2 linked regions of the Cytobacillus sp. IB215665 genome follow. The protein of the gene in region 1 binds, or shares a complex with, the protein of each later gene. Links are inferred from orthologs where the notes say so. Each region holds a gene or a part of one and is shown in the gene's direction. Other genes may lie near its edges.

The links.
Region 2: the proteins of dnaG (region 1) and dnaB are in contact, whole or in part, in a crystal structure (PDB 2R6A), measured with the Geobacillus stearothermophilus proteins. The link is inferred for Cytobacillus sp. IB215665 from one-to-one orthologs. Residues at the interface, in WP_049624496.1 of Geobacillus stearothermophilus: Lys456, Leu457, Leu458, Pro459, Ala460, Asn463, Ala464, Leu467, Leu535, Leu536, Ile537, Ala538, Gln544, Glu545, Asp548, Tyr549, His552; in WP_033016901.1 of Geobacillus stearothermophilus: Ser13, Glu15, Ala16, Gln18, Glu91, Leu92, Asp94, Ala95, Val96, Pro97, Thr98, Ala99, Ala100, Asn101, Tyr104, Tyr105, Ile108.

Annotation. Positions count from the first base shown.
Region 1 is NZ_JAXBME010000002.1:283,301-293,514, forward strand. What follows is about bases 7,341-10,214. They hold dnaG (DNA primase), read left to right. Parts: upstream 7,341-7,811; coding sequence 7,812-9,617; downstream 9,618-10,214. Other genes in these bases: SLH52_RS03385 (YaiI/YqxD family protein), read left to right, coding at 7,341-7,776; rpoD (RNA polymerase sigma factor RpoD), read left to right, coding at 9,670-10,214. Outside these bases: SLH52_RS03345 (HD family phosphohydrolase), read left to right, coding at 11-2,218; rRNA maturation RNase YbeY, read left to right, coding at 2,215-2,685; SLH52_RS03355 (diacylglycerol kinase family protein), read left to right, coding at 2,669-3,046; GTPase Era, read left to right, coding at 3,154-4,062; SLH52_RS03365 (YqzL family protein), read left to right, coding at 4,241-4,384; DNA repair protein RecO, read left to right, coding at 4,415-5,167; SLH52_RS03375 (helix-turn-helix transcriptional regulator), read left to right, coding at 5,294-5,935; SLH52_RS03380 (pyruvate, water dikinase regulatory protein), read left to right, coding at 5,978-6,787; more of SLH52_RS03385, read left to right, coding at 7,330-7,340. UniProt on the Escherichia coli protein: RNA polymerase that catalyzes the synthesis of short RNA molecules used as primers for DNA polymerase during DNA replication.
Region 2 is NZ_JAXBME010000001.1:28,589-38,750, forward strand. Bases 7,341-10,162 are described here. They hold dnaB (replicative DNA helicase), read left to right. Parts: upstream 7,341-7,980; coding sequence 7,981-9,345; downstream 9,346-10,162. Other genes in these bases: SLH52_RS00155 (DHH family phosphoesterase), read left to right, coding at 7,341-7,431; rplI (50S ribosomal protein L9), read left to right, coding at 7,428-7,874; SLH52_RS00170 (adenylosuccinate synthase), read left to right, coding at 9,791-10,162. Outside these bases: SLH52_RS00125 (molybdopterin-dependent oxidoreductase), read left to right, coding at 1-1,320; redox-regulated ATPase YchF, read left to right, coding at 1,402-2,502; rpsF (30S ribosomal protein S6), read left to right, coding at 2,982-3,269; ssb (single-stranded DNA-binding protein), read left to right, coding at 3,325-3,828; rpsR (30S ribosomal protein S18), read left to right, coding at 3,898-4,137; SLH52_RS00150 (YybS family protein), read left to right, coding at 4,494-5,420; more of SLH52_RS00155, read left to right, coding at 5,458-7,340. UniProt on the Escherichia coli protein: The main replicative DNA helicase, it participates in initiation and elongation during chromosome replication. Travels ahead of the DNA replisome, separating dsDNA into templates for DNA synthesis.

The DNA of each region.
Region 1 (10,214 bases):
AGCAGAATTCATGAAATTAATCGAATATATGAAAAAACTTCTAACATTGCTGAAAGAATATAAGTTTGTTCATATCGGTTTTTATGTTGTTATAGCAGCGGTTATATTTTTAGCTTTATATAGTAACGTAGAGCCAAAGAAGTACAATATCCAATTACACAGTGATGCAGAACAAACGATATACTCCCCGAAAACGATAGAAGATAAAGAAATGACTGAGCGAAAAAGAAAGGAAGCTGCTGGAGAGGTACAGGATGTATTCTTACAAAAAAAAGAATATGAAGAAAATAGCGTAGATGTAATTTCTGACTTTTTTTCTTGGATTGATGAAGTCAATGGCGAATTAAACGAAAAATATGCAAATATTAGAGCGGTTATTGAAAACGAAGAAGGCATAGAAAATGAAGAAGTTGAATTAGAGCCACAACGCTTAGAACCGACTGATGAAGAAAAAATAGAGTTGCTCAAAACAAAGATGCCAGAAGATATAGTCAATCTGTTTTCAGATCAGGAGATCGAGGTCCTATTTCAAGCTACACCTGAGCAATTAACAAATGCTCAAGAGAAAGCTATTACAGTAGTGCAAAATATTATGAGTGAAGAGCTCCGTACTAATGAAATAGAGAGTGCAAAAAGACAAGCAGAGAATGAATTACAGTACCTTAATGTTAAATCTTCGTTAAGAAATACTATATCCAAGTTAGTGAAATTCGTCATTATTCCTAACATGATTTATGATGTTGAAGCTACCGAGGAAAAGCGGGAACAGGCAAGAAATGCAGTGGAGCCCGTGATGATTATACAAGGTCAAATTATTGTAGAGGAAGGAGAGCTGATAACTCAAGATATCATTAGAAAGCTTGAAGTAATTGATTTAGTACAAAATAAACGTTCTTTTCAGCCTTTTATAGGGCTTGGCTTAATGATTGGTTTGATGTTAGCAGCAGTTGCATATCATTTCTTTAGAGATGAAAGTAAAAGGTCAAATAAGAATGTGGACTTATTGTTATATACAATCATATTCACTATAACGATTTTGTTAATGAAAGGAACTAGTTTACTACATCAGTTTGGATGGTCAGATATTGGTTATTTAACTCCAATTGCTGTAGGCCCTTTGTTAATCAAGGTGTTGATAAATGATCGCTTAGCGGTATTAACTAGTACGATATTTGCTGTGTGCGGTAGTATTATGTTTAACGAAGGAGTTATTGGTTCTTTTAACTTTTCGATTGGTGTTTACTTTTTATGTAGTGGCTTAGTAGGTGTGTTTTTCTTAGATCGAATTAACCGTCGTGCAAAAATTCTTCAATCTGGTCTATTCATTTCGGTAATTAATATTATTGTAATTACATCAATCATGTTACTGAAAAACGGACAATATTCTTTATTGGAAATAGGAATTTACGTAGCAATGGCGATATTTTCAGGTCTCTCAGCAGCTGTTCTCACAATCGGGATTATGCCATTTTTAGAAGCAGGTTTTGGCATACTTTCGACGATAAAACTTATAGAGCTGTCAAATCCAAACCATCCTTTGTTAAGGAAAATACTAGTGGAAACTCCAGGGACATATCATCATAGTGTAATGGTTGCAAATCTATCTGAGGCTGCATGTGAAGCGATTGGTGCAAATGGTTTATTAGCTAGAGTCGGTTCATATTACCATGACATAGGAAAGACGAAAAGACCTCAGTTTTTTATTGAAAATCAAATGAATATCGAAAACCCTCATAACAATATTGCCCCGCAGCTGAGTAAAAATATAATCATTGCACATGCAACAGAAGGGGCAGAAATGTTAAGGAAACACAAGTTACCTACTGAAATTGTGGATATAGCAGCACAGCATCATGGAACATCATTAATAAAGTATTTTTATCATAAAGCTCAACAGCAATCTGAAATTCCTATATCAGAAGAAGAGTTTCGCTATCCAGGGCCAAAGCCACAAACGAAGGAAGCTGCCATTATAGGAATTGCAGATAGTGTAGAAGCAGCAGTACGCTCGCTGACAAATCCAAGTTCAGCAGAAATTCAAAAGCTTATTAAGAATATCATTGCAGATCGATTACAAGATGGGCAGCTGAACAGTTGCGATTTAACTTTGAAAGAGCTTGATGTTGTTTCATCATCTCTATGTGAAACTTTAAAAGGGATATTCCACTCAAGAATTGAATATCCAGAAGCAACGAGACAGAAGGTGAAAGAGGCATGAGTTTAATTATCGATTTTATTGATGAAACAAAAAAGGTGAGAGACGGACATCAAAACTTGGTGGAAGACATCTTACAATTTGTAGCAACAAGAGAAAATATTGATGACGGAGCAGAATTATCAATTACATTTGTTAGTAATAAGCGCATACAAGAAATTAATAGAGAGTATAGAAATAAAGATCAACCGACTGACGTTATTTCATTTGCTATGGAAGAAATGGGGGAGGATGAAATCGAAATTACAGGTATAGAACTTCCTGTGGTGCTAGGAGATATTATCATTTCAACGACCAAAGCAAAAGAACAGGCTGAGGAATATGGACATTCATTTGAGAGGGAGCTCGCTTTTTTATCAGTTCACGGATTATTGCATTTGCTTGGCTATGATCACGAGACTGAAGAAGAAGAAGTAATTATGTTTACTAAACAAAAGGAAATACTTGAACAATATGGGCTATCGAGATAGAAATAACAATAAATTTAGAAACAGTTTGTTGTTTGCGATAAATGGTATTAGACATGTAGCTAGTAAGGAAAGAAATTTTAAAATTCATATTAATATCGCAATTATTGTGTTGTTTTTAGGATTATTTGTTGGACTTTCTCCAATTGAATGGGTAGCAATAATCATTACGATAGGCATAATGTTGAGTCTGGAAATGGTAAATACAGCAATTGAAAGAACAGTTGACTTAATTACGAATGATTACCATCCATTAGCTAAACTTGCCAAGGATATTTCAGCTGGAGCAGTTTTGCTTTTTGCGATTATTTCCGTTATGATTGGAATACTTATTTTTCTGCCAAAACTTATATTATTTTTATAAGCGGCGCTTGCGCATTTCGAACTCTATCCCCTCGAGTCACATTTGATGCACTCGGGGTTATCGTTTTGTATGTTTCTTACTATTTTATGACATCTTGGAGGATTTTGATGAATACTACAAAATATCATTCAGGCTTTGTATCAATCATTGGTAGGCCGAATGTTGGAAAATCAACTTTTATAAATCAAGTAATTGGTCAGAAGATTGCAATTATGAGTGATAAACCTCAGACGACACGTAATAAAATCCAAGGGGTTTATACGGAAGATCACAGTCAAATTATTTTTATTGATACACCAGGAATACATAAACCGAAACATAAGCTTGGCGATTTCATGATGAAGGTAGCGCAGGATACTTTAAGAGAAGTTGATATCGTCCTATTTATGGTAAACGCTGTTGAAGGAATTGGTCGTGGTGATGAATATATTATTGAAAGATTACAATTGGTGAATACGCCAGTCTTCCTTGTTGTAAACAAAATAGATGAAATCCATCCTGATGACTTGTTGCCGTTAATTAAGCAATATGAAACGAAATATTCATTTAAAGAAATTGTTCCAATTTCTGCCTTACAAGGTAGTAACGTCGAAACTCTGCTAGATCAAATTAAAAAACATTTACCTGAAGGGCCTCAGTATTATCCAGAAGATCAGGTAACAGATCATCCTGAAAGATTTATTATTGCTGAGTTAATTAGAGAAAAGGCACTACATTTAACAAGAGAAGAGATTCCACATTCCATTGCAGTAGTAATAGACGGTATTCAGCGAAGAGAGAACAATAATGCCATTTATATTAGTGCAACGATAATAGTGGAAAGAAGTTCTCAAAAAGGGATAGTCATTGGAAAGCAAGGAAAGATGCTAAAAGAAATTGGAAAAAGGGCAAGACATGACATTGAAACATTATTAGGCACGAAAGTGTTTTTAGAGCTCTGGGTTAAAGTTCAAAAAGATTGGCGCAACAAATTGACACACATTCGAGACTTTGGTTTTAATGAAGAAGATTATTAATGATTTCGATTTGGACAAGTTGTCATCCTGGACTTTTTCCCATAAAATATAGGGGTAGACGTTTGAGAAACACCTTTTAACAAAATTTGTGTAACATGATATTGGCAGGAGTGCTCACCCTAAACATAGGGATTGGAAGTTATATGCTAGCGTGTATCATCAGAAAGGTGGGATTCTTATGTTAGATTTTACCTGGAGTATATTTAGTCAAACAGGTAACATTGATACGTACCTTCTTTTTAAGGAATTAGAGAAGGAAAACGATGGAGGACCCGAAGACAAAGAGAATGACCTAGCAAAACTAGATTTTCCAATGTCGTGATCTGCCTGATTTTTTGGTGGTGGACAAAACTTGTTACAAAAGTATGAAGGAATTGTTATTCGAACAAATGAATATGGTGAAACAAACAAAATTGTTACTCTATTTACTAGGGAAGCAGGTAAAATTGGAGTAATGGCTAGAGGAGCAAAGAAGCCTAATAGTCGTCTAGCCTCAATTACTCAATTATTTACTTATGGCCATTTCTTAATACAAAAAGGAAGTGGTCTAGGCAACCTTCAACAAGGAGAAGCAAGCTCATCATTACGAGCTATTCGTGAAGACATATTTCGTACTGCATATGCGTCATATATTGTAGAGCTGACTGATAAAAGTACGGAAGATCTAAAAGCAAACCCTTTTTTATTTGAATTACTTTATCAAACTCTCAACTATATGAATGAGGGAGAAGATTTAGAAATATTAACCTTCATTTACGAAATGAAAATTTTACAAGTATTAGGGTTACATCCGGTGTTAGATCATTGTGCCATTTGCCATAATAGTGAAGGGCAGTTTGCTTTTTCTATAAAAGAAGGTGGTTTAATCTGTCATAGGTGTTATGGAAAAGATGTTCATCATTTGAAGGTATCGCAGGCTACGGTAAGATTATTACGACTTTTTTACTATTATGATCTAAGTAGATTAGGCAGGATTTCTGTTAAAACTGAAACTAAGCAACAATTAAATACGATCATAGCTGCATACTATGATGAATACTCAGGGCTAGCGTTAAAATCAAAAAGATTTTTAAATCAATTAGACAACTTGAAAAATAAACTATAATGTATTTAACATCAGCCTATTGTATTAAAACATACAGTAGGTTTTTTCAAAGCTACCAACTTAGTATATAATATCTTGTAGTAACAAACTACATAGGAGTATATATCGCGATTGCTAAAATTAAAGGTGGTGATTACAATCGAATTAAGTAAACGACAGGAGCAAATACTACGAATTGTTAAGGATAATGGACCTATCACCGGTGAACATATTGCAGACCAATTAAATTTAACAAGAGCGACATTACGGCCTGACTTAGCTATATTAACAATGGCTGGTTACTTAGAAGCAAGACCTCGTGTTGGCTATTTTTATACAGGAAAGACTGGTTCACAGCTGTTGAGCGATAAAATAAAGAAAATCTTAGTTAAGGATTACCAATCAATTCCTGTTGTAGTTAATGAAGGTGTGTCGGTGTATGATGCTATTTGTACAATGTTTTTAGAAGATGTTGGTACACTGTTCGTAGTAGATGATAACACTTCACTCGTTGGTGTTTTATCAAGGAAGGATTTACTTAGAGCTAGTATCGGTAAACAAGAGTTGACAACAATTCCTGTTAATATTATTATGACAAGAATGCCGAATATAACGATGTGTAAAAGAGATGACTTAATGATAGATGTTGCTAGAATATTAATTGAAAAGCAAATTGATGCATTACCAGTCATAAAAGAAACAGACAAAGGGTATGAAGTAATCGGTAGAATTACGAAAACAAATATGACAAAGGTACTTGTAGCAATAGAGGAAGATGAATTAATATAAACAATTTGTAAGTCTATTAATATACTGAAATGGGGGAATAGGATGAATAACCCACAAATATATGTAGTATCTGATTCTGTAGGAGAAACAGCAGAACTTGTTGTAAAAGCGGCTATATGCCAGTTTAGCAACACGAACATTGAAATTAAGCGAGTGCCATATGTTGAGGATACGTCTACTCTTACCGAAGTACTTTCACTAGCAAAAATGAATAATGCAATTATTGCTTATACGTTAGTTATTCCAGAAATGCGTACGTTTTTGATTGAAGAAGCAGCGCGTGAAGGTGTTGTAATTTATGATATTATTGGTCCACTTATAGATAAAATGCAAATTGCTTATGATACGAAACCTCGCCAAGAACCAGGTATGGTTAGAAAGCTAGATGATGAGTACTTTAAGAAAGTTGAAGCTATTGAGTTTGCTGTAAAGTATGATGATGGAAGGGACCCTCGAGGCATTTTAAGAGCTGATATTGTCTTAGTTGGTGTGTCACGCACTTCCAAAACTCCATTATCACAATATTTAGCTCATAAACGTTTAAAGGTGGCAAATGTACCAATCGTACCTGAAGTTGACCCTCCTGACGAACTATTTCAAGTACCTGCTAATAAATGCTTTGGGTTAAAAATAAGCTCTGAAAAGTTAAACTATATAAGAAAAGAGCGTTTGAAGTCTCTGGGGCTGAATGATAAAGCGATTTACGCAAATATAGATAGAATAAATGAAGAGTTATGCTATTTCGATAATATTATTACCAACATTGGTTGTGATGTTATTGATGTAACGAATAAAGCGGTAGAGGAAACCGCAAATACAATTTTAAACATCTATAATAATCGTACAATTTAGCGCATACACTTTTCAGTGATATGTGCTTTAGTATATTCAACCCAGGGGGTTGGTGAATTCATATATATGGTCTTTTCGCAAACTTTATTGAATCGCAACATGTGGTTTTATATGTTTGTCATCGTTGTAGAACAGAAAAGATGCCACACTTTATGTGCTAACTGTTTTTAAAGATGAAAAGGCCACTAAGTGTTATTGAATATGTGTTTAGTTTTAATATGAAAACAACAATCAAGACGAAAGTAGCAATAAAGTTTATTGTTATTTTTTTCATGCTTAAACTTGATTTATATTTGCTTTATTTGTATAGCCAATCATTGAACTTTATATTATAATAAAAAATTGTGATAAAAAAGGTTTAGAGTTTGGTTATTACGAATAAACTATTTATTGTAAGTTGTCAAGGGGTAAACTTAAAAATAATTCGACAAAGAAAAAGTAACAAATTTGTTACTTTTGTATTTATGATAAGGAGTATCTATGAAAAGAAGGAATCCTCGGAGTGATGTAGAATAGAGAGATATAGTAAAAAAGTTGTAAGGATCTTTGTAGATGCTGATTCTTGTCCAGTAAAATCAGAAATTGTTGAAGTTGCAAAAAATTATGTCGCAGAAGTAACCTTTATCGCATCGTATGCACATGTCTCAGAAACTGACCTTGGAGCTAAGTGGGTCTTTGTTGATTCAGATAAAGAGGCAGTGGATTTACATATCATGAACAAAGTATGTGCAAATGATGTTGTCGTTACACAAGATCATGGATTGGCGAGTATTCTACTTCCGAAAGGTGTAGTTGTCATATCTCCACGTGGAAAAATCTTTCATGAAAACAACATGGATTTAATGCTACAGCTTCGGTATATTTCAGCAAAAGAACGGAGAGCCGGACACCACACAAAAGGTCCAAAAGCGTTTTCATCAAATGATCGTAACTATTTTATCAAATCTTTTAAAAAAATTTTGTCGAAACTTGCAGGAATTAAATCATAAATAGAGAATAACTTTATCACACGGAGATGTTAGTTATGGGAAATCGAATTCCCGAAGAAGTTATCCAACAATTACATCACTCAACAGACATCGTTGATTTAATAAGTGAATATGTACAATTGAAGAAGCAAGGGAGAAACTATTTCGGACTTTGCCCATTCCATGGAGAAAAATCGCCTTCTTTTTCGGTCTCTCCAGAAAAGCAAATTTACCATTGTTTTGGATGCGGAGCTGGAGGAAATGCTTTTTCTTTTTTAATGGAACTTGAAGGTCTTTCCTTTGTAGAGGCAGCAGAACGGCTTGCAGCAAAGGTAGATGTTGATGTAACCAAATACACAACTGCTCCTATTGAAGTGGCAAAATCTAATGAGAGCTCTAAAATGCTTGAAGCGCATGACTTATTGAAAAAATTCTATCATCATTTACTTGTTAATACAAAAGAAGGTCAAGACGCCTTGGATTATTTGCTTAATCGAGGCATTACGAAAGAGATGATAGAAAAATTTGAGATTGGGTATGCCCTAGATTCTTGGGATTTCATTTCAAAGTTTCTGATGAAAAGAGGATTTTCCGCCATACTATTAGAAAAAGCAGGATTAATTGTTAAAAAGGACGCCGAAGGTTCATTTTATGACAGGTTCCGTAACCGTATTATGTTTCCGATATATGATCACCAGGGGCGTGTAGTAGCATTCTCTGGAAGGGTGCTTGGAAATGAAAAACCAAAGTATTTAAATAGTCCAGAAAGCTCTATTTTTAACAAAAGAAAACTATTGTATAACTTTCATCAATCAAGGTTGCATATAAGAAAGCAACAGCATGTTATTCTTTTTGAAGGGTTTGGAGATGTAATAGCTGCAAATAAGTGTGGAATTGAACATTCAATTGCAACGATGGGAACATCTTTAACTGATGAGCAAGCAAGGATAATAAGAAGAAATGTTGAATCAATTACGATTTGTTATGATTCTGATAATGCAGGAATCGAAGCATCCTTTCGTGCTTCAAAGCTATTATCTGATGAAGGATGCTTTGTGAAGATTGCGCAAATGCCTGAAGGCTTTGACCCTGATGACTACATTCAAAAATATGGATCAGAAAAATTTAATACCGATGTAATAGGGGCAAGTGTTTCGTTAATGTCATTTAAAATGCAATATTTAAGAAGAGGCAAAAACCTTCAAGATGAAGGGGAGCGCATGCGTTATATAGATGAAGTACTTAAGGAAATAAGCATTGTAGATAAGGCGGTTGAACGTGACCACTATATAAGGCAGCTATCTAGTGAGTTTTCTATATCATTAGACGCATTGCAGCAACAATTAAGTCAACTTCAAAAACAGGGACATCGTAAAAAGGATAACCATACATGGAATAGTAATAAAATATCATTTAGAACTCATACTCAGACAAAACTATTACCTGCATTTCAAAATGCAGAACGTTTCCTAATTGCACATATGCTTCGTAATAAGGACATTGCTTTTAAAGTTCAACAAACAATACAAGGCGACTTTAACATTGAGGAACATAGGGCAATAATTACTTATCTGTATGCATTTTATGAGGAAGGAAATGACGCTGACGTTAGCTCGTTCATCCAACGTGTCCAAAATGGAAACCTTCAAAAAACAGTATCAGAAATTGCAATGTTGGCTATTAATGATGATGTATCAGAGCAAGAGCTTACTGATTATATAAACCATGTATTAACATATCCAAAACTTTTGAAACTAAAGGAAAAAGAGTTAGAAAAACAAAATGCCGAACAGCAAAAAGATTTTGTGAAGGCTGCAACCATTGCGAACGAAATTATACAAATATCAAGATCTCTTAAATAGGGACTTATTGTATAACTAGTTCCTCGTGATAAGCTTGGAAGGAGGGGGACAGATGGCTGAAAAGTCAGCTCGTTCTAAAGATATTGATACTGAATTAACACTTGACCAAATAAAAGAACAATTAACAGAGATAGGGAAGAAACGCGGGGTACTTACTTATGAAGAGATCGCCGAACGTATGTCTGGATTTGAAATTGAATCAGACCAAATGGATGAATATTATGAATTTTTAGGTGAACAAGGTGTAGAATTAATTGGTGACGGTGATGAAGATAAAGACCCCAACATCCAAGATCTAGCGAAAGAAGAAGAATTTGACCTTAATGACCTAAGTGTACCTCCAGGAGTAAAAATTAATGATCCAGTTCGGATGTATTTAAAAGAAATTGGACGTGTTGATTTGTTATCTGCTAAAGATGAAATATCTCTAGCTAAACGCATTGAACAAGGTGATGAAGAAGCAAAACGTCGTCTAGCAGAGGCAAACCTACGATTAGTTGTAAGTATTGCAAAGCGTTATGTTGGTCGTGGTATGTTGTTTCTTGACTTGATTCAAGAAGGCAACATGGGTTTGATCAAAGCGGTTGAAAAATTTGA
Region 2 (10,162 bases), on another replicon or contig:
CGCCTCAATTTACAAGATCAACAATTTATTGATGACCATACGCTTGGCTATAGTGATTTACTGAACATACTTGAAGAAATAACACTAGATGAACTTGAAGAGCTTACAGATGTATCGAAAGATATTATGACAAAATTAGCTCATATATATGCGAATGAGCCAACAATGACTTATTTAGGTTTAGGTATGCAAAGATATACAAATGGAGGGAATACGATCCGTTTGATCGATGCTTTGGTTGCAATAAGTGGTAATATCGGTATTCCTGGTGGAGGTGTGAATTTTGCTAATAAGCAAGTCGGTGAAAGCTTTGACATAAATGCACTGTCATTGCCAAATCGCAGACATCATAAAAGGACATTTACCATGATGCAACAAGCAGAAGGGATTCTTTTAGCTAATGATCCGCCTATTAAAATGGTCTTTGTTACATGTGGAAACCCAGTTACACAAGTACCAAATACAAATCGAGTGAAACAAGCTTTTTCAAAGGTAGACACGATAGTTGTTGTAGAACAATTTATGACTGATACTGCTCAGATGGCTGATTATGTATTACCAACTACGACCGTATTTGAAGAAGAGGACGTGTATTATTCGTCTATGTATCATCATTACGTGAATTATGGTTCAAAATTAGTCGAGCCTCCCGGTGAAGTAAAATCGGAATTAATGATATGGACAGAGTTGGCAAAACGCTTAAGTTTTGCAGATGATTTTGCATTTGATAGAGAACAATTTATTAATATTGGGTTAGGAGATTTAGTTACAAAAGGTATTACACTTGAGAGATTAAGAAAGTATGATCATTTACCTTTACCTATTGATCATGTTCCTTGGAGTGATAAGAAGTTTATGACAGCAAGTGGAAAGTATGAATTTACTTCATCACAAGCAACCCAAAAAGGTTTTGATGGCCGGTTACGAATTGATTATCCACTTGAATCAAAACAAAAAAATCCAGATCTCCTTGGAAAATATCCATATACTTTGTTGTCCATTCATCCATTGAGATCAAATCATTCGCAACACTATCATCTTATTGATTCTATGCAAGAAATTAAGGTAGAGGTATCAAAAGATGTTGCTGAAAAAGAAAGACTACAAGAAGATGATCTTGTAAAAGTGTTTAATGAACGTGGAGAACTAGAGGGACGTGTGCGAATTTTGAAAGAAGCCCATCGCAATACAATTAATATAGATGAAGGTCAGTGGAGTAAGTTTGGTGGAAGTGTTAATTTGCTCACTCCAAATCGTATTTCAGATAATGGGATGGGGAGCACTTTGTTTGATTGTGTTGTAGCGATTGAAAAAATATAACTCCTTGTTTTTTTAACTAGGAATCACTATAATTGGGAAAGACTGAATTGATAGCGGATAAATAAGAGGAGTGAAATTACAATGGCTTTAACTGCAGGAATTGTGGGTCTACCGAATGTTGGTAAATCTACGCTTTTTAATGCAATTACTCAAGCGGGAGCTGAATCAGCAAACTACCCGTTTTGTACAATAGATCCTAATGTAGGCATAGTAGAAGTACCTGATCATCGCTTGGAGAAATTAACGGAGCTTGTTCAGCCGAAAAAGACTGTACCTACAGCATTTGAATTTACAGATATAGCTGGTATTGTTAAGGGAGCAAGTAAAGGTGAAGGTTTAGGTAATAAATTTTTGTCTCATATTCGACAAGTTGATGCTATTTGTCATGTTGTTCGTTGTTTTGTGGATGAAAATATTACTCATGTGTCTGGTCAAGTGGATCCAATTGCAGACATAGAAACAATTAATTTAGAACTAATTTTAGCAGATTTAGAAACTGTAGATAAACGAATTGATCGCGTTGGCAAAATGGCAAAGCAGAAAGATAAAGAAGCGATGTACGAGCACGAGGTGCTTGTGAAGCTGAAGGAAACTTTTGAAAATGAAAAGCCAGCACGTTCAGTTGAGTTTACTGAAGAGCAAATGAAAATTGTTAAAGGACTACACTTATTAACGATTAAACCTATTCTATATGTGGCGAACGTCAGTGAAGAGGAAGTCGCGGATCCTTCAAACAATGAATATGTAACGCAAGTTAGAGAATTTGCAGCAGGAGAAAATTCAGAAGTCATCGTAGTATGCGCAAAAATTGAATCTGAGATTGTTGAGCTTGAAGGGGAAGAGAAAGAAATGTTTCTTGAAGAGCTCGGAATAGAAGAATCAGGCCTAGATCAACTTATTCGTGCAACCTATAGCTTACTTGGACTAGCTACTTATTTTACAGCCGGTGTTCAGGAGGTTAGAGCATGGACTTTCCGTAAAGGAATGAAGGCTCCTCAATGTGCAGGGGTCATCCATACAGATTTTGAACGTGGCTTTATTAGAGCAGAAACAGTGTCATACGACGACCTTTTAGCGGCAGGTTCTATGACAACGGCGAAGGAAGCTGGTAATGTTCGCTTGGAAGGAAAAGAGTATATTGTTCAAGATGGAGATGTCATTCACTTTCGATTTAATGTGTAAAACAGTATCTATCGTTTAGGCTCTTTTCGTAAACTTTGTTACTACTTTAACTTAATTTGAGAAGCTAGATGATGGTGATAGCCATTGTCTTTGCTTTATAGAAGAAAAGATGTCACGAACGTTAGTTATGTGCGTGTTTGTTGGCAAGCACAATCATGTGAAAACAGCTCGACGTAAAAGTAATGGCTTCACATAATTGTGTTTTGTAAGATTTTTTAGGTGCATGCGCTTAAATGTATATACAAGGGTTAATTTTATTTAACAATAAGAAGCTCGAGTGTCTATCTCTTCGAGGTTACTTCGCCATTTCATTGGAGGACAAAAAGTACCTTCATGTGAAATGGCGAAATGTTTATCAGAAATTTGTAAGGCGCTTGCGATATTCTTCTCCATATGCTATAATCACGTATTGTGAGTAATTAATTCAATTGCTCCTTGCTCTCATTTGAGAGCCGTCAGACCAAAAGGAGGTGACTGTGATGAGAAAATACGAAATTATGTATATCATCCGCCCAAACATTGACGATGAGTCAAAGAAAGCAGTTGTTGAACGTTTTAGCAACGTTTTAACTGAAAAAGGTGCGGAGATTGCTGAAGTAAAAGAATGGGGAAAACGCCGTCTAGCTTATGAAATCAATGATTTCCGTGATGGTTATTATATGATTTTACAAGTAGCTTCTAATGCTGAAGCGATTAACGAATTTGATCGCCTAGCAAAAATTAGTGAAGATATTATTCGCCATATCGTTGTAAAAGAAGAAGAATAAATATAAATTGAAAGAAACTCTGTAAAATAGAGGTTCTTTAAAGGGAGTGGTTCTGATGATGAATCGTGTAATTCTTGTCGGACGATTAACGAAAGATCCAGAATTACGATATACTCCAAGTGGAGTAGCAGTTGCAACCTTTACGTTAGCTGTCAACAGAACATTTACAAATCAGCAAGGTGAACGACAGGCCGATTTTATTAATTGTGTTGTATGGCGTAAACCAGCTGAAAACGTCGCAAACTACTTGAAAAAGGGTAGCTTAGCTGGAGTAGATGGACGTGTTCAAACACGCAACTACGAAGGACAAGACGGTAAACGCGTATATGTAACTGAGATAGTTGCTGAAAGTGTGCAATTTTTAGAGCCGCGATCAGGTAATGAGCAGCGACCTGCAGGCAATAATCACCAAGGAAACCAAGGTGGCTACGAGCAATTTGGACAAAATCAGAACCAACGTAATAATAATAATAATCAAGGGTTTACTCGAGTAAATGACGATCCGTTTGCAAATGATGGACAGCCTATAGACATTTCTGATGACGATTTGCCGTTCTAATTTGCTGAGTAGTTTATTCGATTATTCTTGAACGTGTATATATAAATGAAATAGAAAGGAGGATGAACAATGGCAGGAGGACGCAGAGGAGGACGTGCTAAACGTCGTAAGGTGTGTTATTTCACATCTAACGGTATCACGCACATCGATTACAAAGATATTGATGTACTTAAAAAGTTTGTCTCAGAAAGAGGTAAAATTTTACCACGTCGTGTTACAGGCACAAGCGCTAAATATCAACGTAAATTAACTATTGCTATTAAACGCGCTCGTCAAATGGCATTACTACCTTATGTTACAGGTGAATAATAATTTTTAAAGCAGCGGGGGTTCCTTGCTGCTTTTTCCTTTCTTAAATAGGTACATACTTATGTTAAGTCTTTGTTCCTCAGGCTGTTATAGCTTTAGTGATTATGTCGTACGCAGTATAAATACGCGCATTGACGATCTGTCGTCTGTCTGTCTGAAAATAGCCTTATGTAAAACGAACGTTGTTTATATCCAACTCCAAAGCCTTCATATGAAGTGCCTTCAGTGCTTGCTGGTTAACTAGGCACCATACTCTATTGCTGAGACTGAGCAATCGCATTTACTTTACGTACTAATTATGAATTGATATAGTAAGTGAAGAAAATGAAGAAATTAAGCTAACATGAGGTGGAATTGTGAAGAATGCGAAAGTATTAACAGAAGGAGCTATACTACTAGCAATTTTTATTATTTTAGTGTTCATTTCAATGTACATACCATTCCTTGGATCAGTATCAATATTTTTTCTTCCACTACCAATTATGCTTTTTACGATTAGAAATGGTTTGCGAAATGGCATAATATTAATTATACCTGCTATTTTATTAACAATAGCTGTTGGTTCAATATTGGCAGTACCGCTAGCATTAATGTTTACAAGTGGTGGTATTGTTACAGGGTATTTAATAAAGGAAAAGAAAAGTCATTACATGACACTGTTAGTTGGAACGGTCATATACTTAATTAATATTACATTTATTTATGTTGGATCCATGTTGCTGTTCAAAATTGATTTCATAAATGAAATGACATTATTGATGAATGAGTCAATAACGATGGCTACAAACATGATGGAGGGCTTAGGACAAGATGCAAATGAGCAAGTCCTTAAGCAATTTCAAGCAACAATAGATTTATTACAATACTTAATACCGAGTTTTTTTGTTATGACTGCGTTTTTATTTGCGCTCATTTCGTTAATTGTTTCAATACCGATTATTAAGCGTTTTAATGTAAGTATTGAACCGTGGCCACCTTTTCGAGATCTTATGCTGCCCAAAAGTGTAATTTGGTATTATTTAATTACGATCATTATGTCATTTGTTATAGAAGAAGAATCAAGTTTATTTTTTCCAATGATAAATATTGATTTCATTTTGCAACTACTAATGATTATTCAAGGTATGTCTTTATTATTTTACTTCTTACACCATAAAGGCTATTCCAAAGTTGTTCAATTGTTTGTATTTATCATTTCATTGTTTCTTATACCAATTATTCGATTATTAGGTATAATTGATATAGGATTCGACCTGCGGAAAAGAATAGTATCTAAGCGCTAATGGGCGCATATATCTTAAAATTTAGGAGCTGAAAAACGTGCCTTCGTACTATAAAAAGAGTGTAATTCGGTATCCTATATATGGAATAATTAGCATTTCAATTTTAATGATACTTATTATTACTTTTTATCAATGGATCTACGGAATCATTGCTTTTGTGCTCCTTGTCATCCCTATATATTTTTTTATTAAGTCCGAAAAGGTAATTAACCAATCGATAGAAGACTATATTTCTACTCTTTCCCACCGAGTCAAAAAAGTTGGAGAAGAAGCTTTACTTGAAATGCCTATTGGGATATTACTTTATAACGAACACTTTAATGTCGAATGGAGTAACTCATTTTTGACTTCCTATTTTCCAGAGGATACATTAGTAGGACGTTCACTACATGACATTACAGAGAGCTTAATTCCAATTATTAAGCAAGAAGTTGATGATGATATTATTACGCTTTATGAACGAAAAGTTAAAGTTCATGTAAAGCCAGAAGAACGTCTGATCTATTTCTTTGATGTAACAGAGCAGAAAGAAATTCAAATTCAATATGAGAATGAACGGACTGTACTAGCAGTAATTTTGTTAGATAATTATGATGAAGTTACGCAAGGAGTAGAAGATCAAACAAGAAGTAATTTGAACAGCCAAGTAACGTTTTTATTAAATAAGTGGGCAAAGGAAAACGGGGTTTTTATTAAAAGAACATCATCCGAACGTTTTATCGCTGTGTTAAATGAGTATATCTTGAAGCAATTAGAAACTGAGAGTTTTTCTATATTAGACGATGTTCGAGAAAAAACTTCAAAGCACCATTTGCCTTTAACATTAAGTATTGGTATTGGAGTAGGAGTTTCATCTTTACCTGAGCTAGGAGTACTTGCCCAATCAAGTCTTGATTTAGCACTCGGAAGAGGTGGTGATCAAGTTGCTATTAAGCAAACGAATGGAAAGGTGAAGTTCTACGGAGGAAAAACGAACCCTATGGAAAAAAGGACAAGGGTACGTGCGCGTGTTATATCGCACGCATTGAAAGAACTAGTAACTGAAAGTGATCAAGTATTAATAATGGGACATGTCAACCCTGACATGGATTCAATAGGTTCAGCAATAGGGATTTTAAAAGTTGCTGAAGTGAATGAGAAGAATGGATACATTGTAATAGACAAAGATGATATAGGAACTGGAATCGAACGTCTGATTAATGAGATTAAAAAAGATACAAACTTATGGTCTCGATTTATTACACCTGAACAAGCACTTGAAATAATTACTGACGAGACATTGCTAGTCGTTGTAGATACTCATAAAAGTTCCCTAGTTATTGAAGAAAGATTACTTAATAAAACGGAAAGTGTAGTTGTAATCGATCATCATAGAAGAGGTGAGGACTTCATAGAAGACCCCCTTCTCGTCTATATGGAACCTTACGCATCTTCTACTGCTGAGCTTGTAACAGAGCTATTAGCGTATCAACCTAAAGGTTTAAAGATGGATATGCTTGAAGCAACTTCCTTGTTAGCAGGAATTATCGTAGATACAAAAAGCTTTACGCTTCGCACTGGCTCACGAACTTTTGATGCTGCATCTAATTTACGTGCTCACGGTGCAGATACTATACTCGTTCAAAAATTATTAAAAGAAAATATTGATCATTATGTAAAACGTGCTAATCTAATATCAAAAGCGGTGATCTATCGATCTGGCTTAACAATAGCACTTGGAGATGCTGATGAAACGTATGATCAAGTGTTATTAGCTCAAGCCGCTGACACATTATTATCAATGAATGATGTAACAGCTTCGTTTGTTGTTGCGATGCGTAGTGATCATGTAATTGGAATTAGCGCTCGATCTTTAGGTAATGTAAATGTTCAAGTCATTATGGAAGCTCTCGGCGGCGGTGGTCACTTAACAAATGCAGCAACACAGTTAGAGAACATAACTATTGATGAAGCTAAACAGAAATTAAAGTTAGTACTTGATGATTATTTAGATGGAGGGAAAGAATCATGAAAGTAATATTATTAAAGGATGTTAAAGGGAAAGGAAAAAAAGGGGAAATAAAAAATGTATCTGATGGATACGCTCAAAACTTTCTTTTTAAACAAGGTCTTGCAGTAGAAGCAACAAAAAGTAATATGAGTTCATTAGAAGCGAAGAAAAAAAAGGAAGAGAAGCAGGCTGAAGCAGAACTAGATCAATGCAAAAAACTAAAGGCAGAGCTTGAGAAAATCACTATCGAATTTACTGCGAAAGCTGGTGAAGGTGGCAGATTATTCGGTTCAATTACGAGTAAGCAAATAGCTGAGCAATTAAAAACAAAACATAAAATGAAAATTGACAAACGTAAAATAGAGCTTGCGGATGGAATTAGAGCTTTAGGATTTACAAACGTATCTATTAAACTACATCCAGAAGTATCCGCTTCTGTCAAAGTTCATGTAATAGAGGAATAATTTAATTATACAAAATGAGTGAAAATGTGATTTAATGATAAAGTGTACATTTTTAAACGTACCTTTTTCTAAAAATCACATTTTTTCTATAGGATGGTGAAAGTGGATGAGCGATATGATAATGGATCGCATACCACCGCAAAATATTGAAGCGGAGCAAGCTGTATTAGGTGCTATTTTCCTTGAGTCATCATCATTAACTTTGGCTTCTGAAATATTAATTCCTGAAGATTTTTATCGAGCTGCTCATCAAAAAATCTTTCATGTTATGCTATTACTTTCAGATAAGGGTGAACCTGTTGACTTAGTAACAGTCACGTCAGAATTAGCAGATGGGAAGCTTTTAGAAGAGATCGGTGGACTAAATTATTTAAGTGATTTAGCTAACTCTGTGCCCACTGCAGCAAATATTGAGTATTATGCAAAAATAGTGGAAGAAAAATCTATTTTACGTCGCCTAATTAGAACAGCTTCGACGATTGCTCAAGATGGCTACAGTCGAGAAGACGAAGTAGATGTTCTTTTAAATGAAGCAGAAAAACAAATTATGGATGTTGCCCAAAGGAAGAACGCAGGTGACTTTCAAAGTATAAAAGACGTTCTCGTTCGAACGTATGACAATATAGAATTATTACACAATCGCAAAGGTGATATTACTGGTATACCAACAGGCTTTTCTGAGCTTGATCGAATGACTGCTGGGTTTCAGCGTAATGATCTAATTATTGTTGCAGCACGTCCTTCTGTCGGTAAAACTGCATTTGCGTTAAATATAGCTCAAAACGTTGCTACAAAAACTGATGAAAATGTAGCGATTTTTAGTCTTGAGATGGGTTCAGAGCAACTTGTAATGCGTATGCTCTGTGCTGAAGGAAATATTGATGCCCAAAACTTAAGGACCGGTTCACTCACTCCTGAGGATTGGGGTAAACTAACGATGGCGATGGGGAGCCTTTCTAATTCAGGTATTTACATCGACGATACGCCTGGTATACGTATTAGTGAAATTCGCTCAAAATGCCGACGCCTAAAGCAAGAGAGTGGTCTAGGGATGATTTTAATTGACTACTTACAGCTCATCCAGGGTAGTGGGCGAAGCGGGGAAAATCGTCAGCAGGAAGTCTCTGAAATATCCCGTTCATTAAAAGCACTTGCACGTGAATTAAAAGTCCCTGTTATTGCTCTTTCACAGCTTTCCCGTGGGGTTGAACAAAGACAAGATAAGCGACCGATGATGTCAGATATTCGTGAATCAGGAAGTATCGAGCAAGATGCAGATATCGTTTCCTTCCTCTATCGAGAAGATTATTATGATAAAGAAACAGAAAATCAAAATATAATAGAAATCATTATTGCCAAACAACGTAATGGTCCAGTCGGGACTGTACAATTAGCATTTGTCAAAGAGTATAATAAATTTGTAAACTTAGAGACTCGCTATGGCGATTCAAGTGTTCCTGCTGGAGCATAGTTTAGGAGATTACTAAAATAATAGAGAACCACAAAGTAGAGATTATCTACATGTGGTTCTTTTTTTGTTAACTAATACAATTTTCCGTATTATGAAAAGTTGATCGTCTATATGGAATATGATTTTTGTTACTGAGCAAATAAAGCTAACCATCTATTTATATAATCATCTATTATATGTTGTTTGTCCCAATTGTCATGATGTGTTTTACGCAACAGTCATCGTTATACAGAAAAAAGGTGCTAGTTGTATGCGTGTTTAATTTTTATTACGATCAATCTATTAAAAAAATGTTTAAGCCATTGATTATTATAAACTACGAACAAAATTACTAGAAAAAATAATAATGTTCGGTTTTAATTGACTATACACGATGAAATTGGTACACTAATCATGTTTGATAATAATAAAAATGAAAGTTCGGAAAAAGCGGAGGTGCCTATAGATGGCTTCAGTAGTCGTTGTTGGAACACAATGGGGAGATGAAGGAAAAGGTAAAATTACAGATTTTCTTTCAGCAAATGCAGAAGTAGTTGCAAGGTCTCAAGGTGGAAATAATGCAGGGCATACAATAAAGTTTAACGGTAATACGTATAAGTTACACTTAATACCTTCAGGCATTTTTTATGCTGATAAAATTTGTACGATTGGGAATGGCACGGTAATAGATCCTAAGGCTCTTATTAAGGAACTGAATTATTTGCGCGAACGTGGAGTAAGTACTGAAAATTTACGTATTAGTAATCGTGCACATGTCATTTTACCTTATCACCTTAAACTTGATGAGGTCGAGGAAGAGAGAAAAGGCGCTAACAAA